4 regions of the Idiomarina sp. Sol25 genome follow, and region 3 is predicted to be linked to each of the others. Evidence: predicted binding sites of a transcription regulator. Region 3 holds the regulator's gene; each other region holds the start of a gene.
The links. The regulator sigma-54, encoded in region 3, starts transcription at its own class of promoters, with help from an activator protein. The targets are predictions, from matches to a motif close to GTTGGCACGNNNNTNGNNT.

Region 1 (2,206 bases), on a different contig from region 3:
CAGCAGTAAATTGCGTGACTTTGAATTGAGACTTATCGGTAAGGGACTGCCAACCATACCCGGCGCAGTCGAGAGTCATTGAGTTATGCTGTAGTTGTTCATTCCTGACTCGAAAGCCAACCGAGCCTCCGTTTTGCTGAGGAAACAAATAGCAACTGCCCTGAGGGTTCGAAATTTGCGTTGCGGCTGTATTTTTTAAGGTTTCAAAAAACTGATTTGCAACTGACTGAGCACTTAAGAGTAAATTGACCTGCATTAGCTTGCGGTGTTGCACTCCTGTTTGCCATTGCATTTGTTGCTGCGCCGCCAGAGCAACTATCGCGCCAATAGCCGAGGCTATAAGAACTTCTACCAAGCTACTGCCGCGCTCAGAAGTCATTAACATGAGGGGATTCCCGGAAGTGAATTACCCTCACTTAGGCATAGTCGAATACGACCGATACTGCTGATGATGACTTTTACCTGTCTGCTTTTGCCTATTAGCCTGATATGCCCCGGTGTCGCGGCAGCTGACTCTCCATAAAAAGTGAGCGACGCGGAAGAACTGTAAGTGTATCCGGTTTGAATACCTGAGGCTTCTGAGTCATTGCTGAATGTGACTAAGTCGACTTCAATAGATTCCTTATTTGCTATGGACTTGGCTTTTACCAACTGCAAATAAGACAGCCAGCGGCCAGCTTCTTTTTGAAGCAATAAAGACTCTGTCTGCTGAGTAAATATTGGCAGGGCCGAAGCGCCAAGCACCGCACTAACAGCCAATGCTACGACCAATTCCATAAGAGAGTAACCGCGCATAAACACACATTATTTTGAAAAAGAGCAACGAGTATAGAAGCTGCTTAAGCTTTGTCTGTAAGCCCCAACTGAAACGAATGTAAGATAACCTCCGAATAAAATGAAAGCTGGCTCGATTCTTGAATAAAACATCCCAGGTTCAACTTTTTGACGCAACAGGAAGACGTATGGCGAGCGGTGCCGAAAAGTTAGTAAATTTAAGAAATTTCACGCAAAACAATGCGCACCTTATCAAAGGTTTTGGAACGCCGTTGGCCATTATGGCTATTCTGGCGATGATTGTTTTGCCAATTCCGGCTGTGGTGCTGGATGTTCTCTTTTCATTTTCAATTACTTTGTCACTGGTGGTTATGCTGGTGGCTGTTTATACCCAACGTCCGCTGGATTTCGCCGCCTTTCCTACCGTATTGCTTATTGCTACGGTACTACGCTTAAGCCTCAACGTTGCCTCTACGCGTATTGTTTTATTAGAAGGACATAACGGGCCCGGTGCTGCAGGTTCTGTTATTGAAGCCTTTGGTAGCGTGGTCATAGGGGGTAACTACACTGTTGGTCTGGTGGTGTTCGCCATTCTGGTTATTATTAACTTTGTGGTTATTACTAAGGGTGCCGGTCGTATTTCAGAAGTAACCGCTCGCTTCACCCTTGACGCCATGCCTGGTAAACAAATGGCGATTGACGCTGACCTTAACGCGGGACTAATCAACCAGGAAGAAGCCAAAGCACGACGCAGCGATGTAACCCGTGAGGCCGATTTCTACGGCTCTATGGACGGTGCCAGTAAGTTCGTAAAAGGCGATGCTATAGCCGGTATTTTAATCCTCTTTATCAACATTATCGGCGGGCTGCTCATTGGTATGATCCAATACGGACTCACATTCAATGAGGCTGTTGAGGTTTATACGCTATTAACCATTGGCGACGGCCTGGTTGCGCAAATTCCATCATTGTTACTGTCAGTTGCGACTGCCATTATCATTACTCGTGAAAATAACAGCCAGGACATGGGCGATGCGGTTGTTCTGCAATTGCTCGATAACCCAAAGGTTTTGGTCATTACCAGCGCGGTATTGTTTGCTATGGGCGTTATTCCCGGTATGCCGCACTTTGCCTTTTTAAGCATGTCGGGCGTGTTAGCCGGCGCAGCTTACTTTAAACTTAAAAAAACCAAGACTGAAGAAGGCGAGCTGGTTGAAAAAGAACAGGAACAGCAAGTTCAGCAGGCGCAACAAAAAGAGCTCAGCTGGGACGACGTTCGCCATGTAGACACTATTGGTCTGGAAGTTGGCTATCGCCTAATTCCATTGGTGGATAAGCAGCAGGGCGGTGAATTGCTTTCACGCATTAAAGGTGTACGTAAGAAGCAGTCTCAGGAATTTGGTTTTCTCGTGCCAGCTGTTCATATCAGAGA
Region 2 (2,206 bases), on a different contig from region 3:
CGTTTGCAAAAGCGTTAATGGCACGAGCATGCTTAATGATTCCACCAATGTAATACAACGCCGTTTCACTCAAGCCCGCGTACTGATCACCGGCAAATAAGTTTTCACCACCCTTGTTCAAAGACATATGCACGTGCATACCAGAGCCGTTATCGCCAACCAGAGGCTTCGGCATAAAGGTTGCGGTCATGCCGTAAGAGTGTGCAACGTTGTGCACGACATACTTATAAACTTGCATTTCATCTGCTTTTTTAGTCAGGCTGTTGAAGCGAGTAGCCACTTCGTTCTGACCTGCTGTTGCGACTTCGTGGTGATGGGCTTCAACAACCATACCCATATCTTCCATTACTAAGCTCATGGTGCCACGAATATCGTGCGCTGAGTCTACCGGAGGTACCGGGAAGTAACCGCCTTTTACACCAGGTCGATGAGCCATGTTGCCTTCTGAATATTCACGACCAGAGTTCCACTTGGCTTCTTCTGCGTCAATCTTATAGAACGAGCCACTCATATCAGTATGGAAGCGCACGTCGTTGAACAGGAAGAACTCAGGCTCCGGGCCGAAGTAAGCGTCATCTGCAATACCTGATGAACGCAGGAAGTCTTCCGCACGTTTCGCGATTGAGCGAGGGTCACGGCTATAACCTTGCATGGTTTCGGGCTCAAGAATGTCACAACGGACATTCAGGGTAATTTCATCAGTAAATGGGTCCAGAACAGCAGACTCATTATCTGGCATCAGTACCATGTCTGATTCGTTAATGCCTTTCCAGCCGGAAATAGATGAACCATCGAACATTTTACCTTCTTCAAAGAAGTCTTCATCGATTTGCGACACCGGAATAGTGACGTGTTGCTCTTTACCTTTAGTATCAGTAAAGCGTAAATCGACGAATTTAACGTCGTGTTCTTTGATGGTATCGAAAATCTTATTAGCTGACATGTTGTCCTCCGTAGACAGCGTCTAAAAATACAGCTTGAGTATAGCAAAGCCTGTGCCAACTGACTTTTTTGTTTATATTCATAAAGTTAGTTTATTTAACACGATAACGCCTAAACTAATACGCACCAGTATAGCGCATAACGCACAAATTTGGTGCAAAAGTGAGGGTTTGAGATAACGTCATAAAAATATAACGAACAAAAAACAATCAGCCCTTTCTTAATCCAACTCAAAAAGGTAGAATACGCCGCTATTTTTCATAAAACCCCCTGCCCGGGGTTCCATTCCCGGACAACTACAGGCAGTTCTTAATGACAATTCAGGTATTTGATATAGAAAAACTACGCAACATCGCGATCATCGCCCACGTTGACCATGGTAAAACCACGCTAGTCGACAAATTGTTGCAACAATCTGGCACTTTAGAAAGCCGTGGCGAAATAGAAGACCGTATTATGGATTCCAACGATCTTGAGAAAGAGCGTGGCATCACTATTCTTGCCAAAAACACAGCGGTTAACTGGCAGGATTACCGCATCAACATTCTGGATACACCAGGACACGCCGATTTCGGTGGTGAAGTTGAGCGCGTACTTTCTATGGCAGACTCGGTATTGTTGGTGGTTGATGCTGTTGACGGCCCTATGCCCCAGACTCGATTTGTCACGCAGAAAGCTTTCTCTCACGGTTTGAATCCAATTGTTGTTATTAACAAAATTGACCGTCCAGGTGCTCGTCCGGACTGGGTTATGGACCAAGTATTTGACTTGTTTGACAACCTGGGCGCTACAGATGAGCAACTAGACTTCCCCGTGGTTTACGCATCAGCACTTAATGGCTGGGCATCCCTGGATATAGATGAGCAAGATGGTGACATGACACCATTGTTCGAGACCATCGTTGACAAAGTAAGCCATCCAGATGCTGATCCTGATAGCGACCTGCAAATGCAGGTGTCACAACTGGATTACTCAAGTTACTTGGGCGTTATCGGTATCGGCCGCGTTACCCGTGGTAGTGTTAAAGTTAACCAGCCAGTCACTATTGTTGGTGCTGACGGCAAAGAACGCAGCGGCAAAATTGGTAAAGTCTTTAGCTACTTAGGTCTGGATCGCATTGAAGCCGACAAAGCAGCAGCAGGCGACATTTGCGCTATTACGGGTCTGGGCGAACTTAAAATATCTGACACCGTTTGCGCGGTTGGTAAGGCCGAGGCCATGAAGCCATTGACGGTGGACGAACCAACGGTAACTATGACCTTCC
Region 3 (2,206 bases):
GATTTGACTAATGGTTTCAAGTAGTCTTTTTTTACTTGCGCCCTCGACTGCACACTTGGTGCAGTCGGCGCTTAACAATTCACTCAGTTGCATGGATTAATGTTGTTTCATTTTCTCTTTGTGTTTAATCACCTGACGGTCCAGTTTATTAATTAAACCGTCGATGGCCGCGTACATATCTTCGTGCTTTGAATCGGCGAAAAGCTCACCGCCATTCACGTGCAGCGTAGCTTCCGCTTTTTGAATCGTTTTTTCAACGTTTAGGATGACGTGAACATTCGTTATATGGTCAAAATGTCTTTCCAGCTTGGCAAATTTTGTGTCCACGTAGTCACGCAGAGCTTCGGTAATATCGATGTGATGACCGGTCAAATTAATTTGCATAACGTCTTCCTTCTGCAGTTAACAAAGTTATAAAAGACTTTTGCGTTGGCTCGATGATGGAATGTTCAACGATTCCCGATACTTCGCAATTGTCCTTCTTGCTACTTGGATACCCTGTTCGGCTATCAGTTCAGCAATCTTACTGTCGCTTAATGGTTTACTGCGATTTTCAGCAGCGACCATCTTCTTAATTAAAGCACGTATTGCCGTGCTTGAACACTCACCACCGCCCTCTGTACTGACATGGCTTGAGAAAAAATATTTCAACTCAAATACACCACTTGGGCAGTGTAAGTATTTTTGTGTCGTTACGCGTGAAATCGTACTTTCATGCATATCGACAGTTTCAGCAACATCGTTCAGTACCATAGGCTTCATAGCCTCTTCACCATGCTCAAAAAAGCCTTGCTGGCGCTGTACTATGCAATTAGCCACCTTCAGCAGCGTATCATTCCTGCTCTCCAGGCTTTTTATGAACCAGCGAGCTTCTTGCGTATGGTTCTTTATGTACTGGCTGTCGGCTACTGACTTTGCCGCTTTACTTAAGGCGGCGTATTCTTCGTTCACTTTTAATTTAGGTACGCTGTCGGGGTTTAATTCGACCATCCAGCGACCATTTTTTTTAGTAACGGCCACGTCAGGAATAACATATTCAACAGGTTGCTGTGCAACTTGCTCGCCCGGATGCGGATGCAATTGTTGAATTAATCGCATAGTCTGGCGTAAATCGTCTTCCGATAACTTCAGTTTACGCTGAATAGTGCGAAAATCGCGACTGCCGAGTAAGTCCATATGTTCAGTCACTAAGCATAAAGCAACCTGCTTGTATTCAGTGTCGTCGCTCAGTTGCCGCAATTGAATGGCAAGGCACTCACTGACACTGCGAGCGCCGACACCAATTGGATCAAAATGCTGAATACGCTTTAGCACCATGCAAACTTCTTCTGCTTCTACTTCGGGCAGACGCACGGCTTCAATAATTTCATCAACATCGACCATTAGGTAGCCGTTGTCGTCTATGGCCTCGATAATGGCTTCCGCTATGGCGGTGTCTTCTTCTGAGAAATGAGAAAGTTGCATCTGCCAGAGTAGGTGATCCTGCAGAGATTCGCTGGTAGAGCCCTGGTAGACTTCAAAATCGCCGTCAAAGGATTTCCCCGAAGAGGCTGCGCCGTTGGCAGGGGTATGACTGGAGTAGGTGTCGTCCCAACTGCTGTCGACCGGCAGTTCGTCAGGCATCTCCTGAGTTTTTATAACGTCGGATGTTTCCCGCTGACTGTCGTCCCTTTCCTCAATGTTGCGGGTTTCAGACTGGTCGGCGTCGTTACTAGTTTCACCTTCAACCTCCAGCAATGGATTACTGTCTAACGCATCCTGAATTTCTGACTGAAGATCGAGCGAGGAAAGCTGCAGCAGGCGGATAGCCTGTTGGAGTTGTGGCGTCATGGTCAGCTGCTGACCAATTTTTAGCTGCAGACTTTGCTTCATAATGACTGTCCCGGTATCACGTTATAGGGTGAACTGCTCACCGAGGTAAACGTCTCTAACCTGTTGATTCGATAATATACTTTCTGCATCGCCGCTGGCAATAAGCTCGCCATGACTGACAATATAAGCGTGTTCACAAACAGACAATGTTTCGCGAACATTGTGGTCAGTAATCAGTACACCAATACCACGTTGTTTCAAATGTTCAACAATCTTTTTAATATCAATAACCGAAATGGGATCCACCCCGGCAAAAGGCTCATCCAGCAAAATAAACGTAGGTTCCGCTGCCAGGGCACGGGCAATTTCGACCCGACGGCGTTCACCACCTGAC
Region 4 (2,206 bases), on a different contig from region 3:
AAGAGCATTAACATCGGCGTGTTGGCGCTCGACAATGGCATTAAGCTCACGCTGCTGAAGCAACGCAAGGTTTTCCAGCGAGTCTGCCATATCCTGTAATATATCGTTAACAGGCGCCAACACGGTCATTATTCGTTGCTGCCGTTACTGAACAGGTCAGACTCAAACTGAGCCAGTTTATTGGCCAGTTGTTCAACGTTAATTTTGTACGAGCCGCTTTCAATATCGGCTTTAATTTTATCAACTTTGGCTTGGTCAATGCCGCTGCTGTTCATTGCTTTTTCCTGTAAGCCACTCAGTTGTTGCGCTTCGCTGGTTAACGAAACAGCGTCACCACCTTTTTGCGAAACCGAAGCAGGCTTCGCCGGAGCATCGCTCTGTACTTGACGGTTACTGGACTTGCTATCAATGTTGGCATTTTTCAGCCCGGCATTGTTAATGTTAATTGACATGGTTTTTAGCCTCGCTAGATAATATTTCTCGGTTACTTATCGACCAAGCCTGCAAAAACTTAAATAAAAATTTCGGCAATTTTATAAAACATTATAAATTGACAGTCACTTCGTTTAGTCCTGTGACAACCGCTTGTATTGATTTGTTCGACCGTGCGTTTTCAACAACAACCGACTCACCTTTGAGACCATCAGCCAGAGCTTTTCCTGCTGCAGTAATTCGCAACGTTTTATCTTGGGCAACTATTGTAACGCTTTGCCCTTCACATACAAGACATGTATCGCTGGCACTTATTGCCTGACCTGCAGTAATGCGCTTTTTAATGCGGGCTCCCACTAAAGCTGTCATGTCAGTAAATACGTTTGAGCGAACCCGATTTAGGTCAACTTCAGAAAAAACTAAATCACTTTCGCTTATCATTTGACCTGGCGCCATAGGTGAGGCCGCGGTAACTACATTTTTATAACGATAAATTCGTACGGGCACATAGGTGCGCCAGTTGGCTTTACCGACGCATTCAATTTCAATGGTGGTATAGCTGTCGAGGTTAGCATTAGTTGCCAGACCGACTTTTGGTTGCTGCGCACAAATTTTGGGAGCCATTCGCGGGTCGAGGTTATTGGCAACCACCTCCACACGACCGTTATCCGGCGCAGAAACCCGCTGTTCTACATAATTATGAGCCAGCTCCTGTAGCGCTTTGTAATTAAAGCGCAGGCTGTCTTCCGAGACTTTGGTTTCTGCATTAACGGAATTAAAGCTACAAACTATAAAAAAAATCGAACTGATCAGCAGCGATTTACGTACTATCATAAAAATTCCTGATGTTATCCGTTAAGGTTATCTGGTCGAGTGCCGAAAAAAACGGTATAACGTCAAAAGTTCGGCAGTTCGATGGTTTCAGTATGGTTAATATAGATGTAAGCAAATACCGTGCCGAAGTAGAAGTAGCCTGCCACATAACAGGAGTGAATAATGGCTAGCATTCTCGATTCAGTCAATCAACGTACGCAAATGGTAGGGCAAAACCGGTTGGAGCTTTTGCTATTCCATTTAAACGGTAAACAGCGCTTTGGCATTAACGTATTTAAAGTACGCGAAGTATTGCCATGCCCCAGGCTGACTGCAATGCCTAACCGAAACCCGCTTGTTCGCGGTATTGCGCATATTCGCGGACAGGCAATATCTATTATAGATTTGAGTATGGCGACAGGGGGGCGGGCGCTAACCGATATTCAGAACCGTTTTGTCATTATATCTGAATATAACCGAACCATTCAGGGCTTTTTGGTTGAAGGCGTTGATCGCATTATCAACATTAACTGGGAAAGTGTCATGCCACCGCCTAAAGGTACTGGCAGAGACGCCTACCTGACGGCAGTGACAAAGATTGATGACGAGTTGGTTGAAATTATCGATGTAGAACGCATTCTGGCAGATATTATGCCTGCGAATACGGACGTCAGCGAAGAAGTTGCTAATGCAGCCATTAATGTGAAAAAAGAAGATTTGACCATTTTAATAACGGATGACTCCTCGGTTGCCCGTAACCAAATAAAACGTGCATTGCAGTCTTTGGGTATTACGCTCGAAGTCAAAAAGAACGGTAAAGAAGCATTAGACTACTTAAAAGACAAAGCTAAGGAAGTGGGGGGCTCGGTTCACCCTCATGTGCCTGTTTTGGTGTCGGACGTGGAAATGCCGATTATGGACGGTTACACTCTGACCGCTGAGCTAAAAGCAGACCCGAATT

Region 1: the regulator sigma-54 is predicted to act here: its motif matches at 902-920, upstream of flhA (flagellar biosynthesis protein FlhA).
Region 2: the regulator sigma-54 is predicted to act here: its motif matches at 985-1,003, upstream of glnA (glutamate--ammonia ligase).
Region 4: the regulator sigma-54 is predicted to act here: its motif matches at 1,376-1,394, upstream of flgA (flagellar basal body P-ring formation chaperone FlgA).

What each region holds. Positions count from the first base shown of each region.
Region 1 covers NZ_JAUPEW010000008.1:57,055-59,260, forward strand. The annotation lists gene Q5L94_RS11310 (prepilin-type N-terminal cleavage/methylation domain-containing protein) at 1-385, opposite strand, end outside; gene Q5L94_RS11315 (prepilin-type N-terminal cleavage/methylation domain-containing protein) at 379-795, opposite strand; gene flhA (flagellar biosynthesis protein FlhA) at 963-2,206, shown strand, end outside.
Region 2 covers NZ_JAUPEW010000003.1:163,799-166,004, forward strand. The annotation lists gene glnA (glutamate--ammonia ligase) at 1-943, opposite strand, end outside; gene typA (translational GTPase TypA) at 1,255-2,206, shown strand, end outside.
Region 3 covers NZ_JAUPEW010000004.1:45,254-47,459, forward strand. The annotation lists gene ptsN (PTS IIA-like nitrogen regulatory protein PtsN) at 1-93, opposite strand, end outside; gene hpf (ribosome hibernation promoting factor) at 97-384, opposite strand; gene Q5L94_RS07510 (RNA polymerase factor sigma-54) at 412-1,872, opposite strand; gene lptB (LPS export ABC transporter ATP-binding protein) at 1,894-2,206, opposite strand, start outside.
Region 4 covers NZ_JAUPEW010000008.1:18,684-20,889, forward strand. The annotation lists gene flgN (flagellar export chaperone FlgN) at 1-129, opposite strand, end outside; gene flgM (flagellar biosynthesis anti-sigma factor FlgM) at 129-452, opposite strand; gene flgA (flagellar basal body P-ring formation chaperone FlgA) at 544-1,266, opposite strand; gene Q5L94_RS11100 (chemotaxis protein CheV) at 1,429-2,206, shown strand, end outside.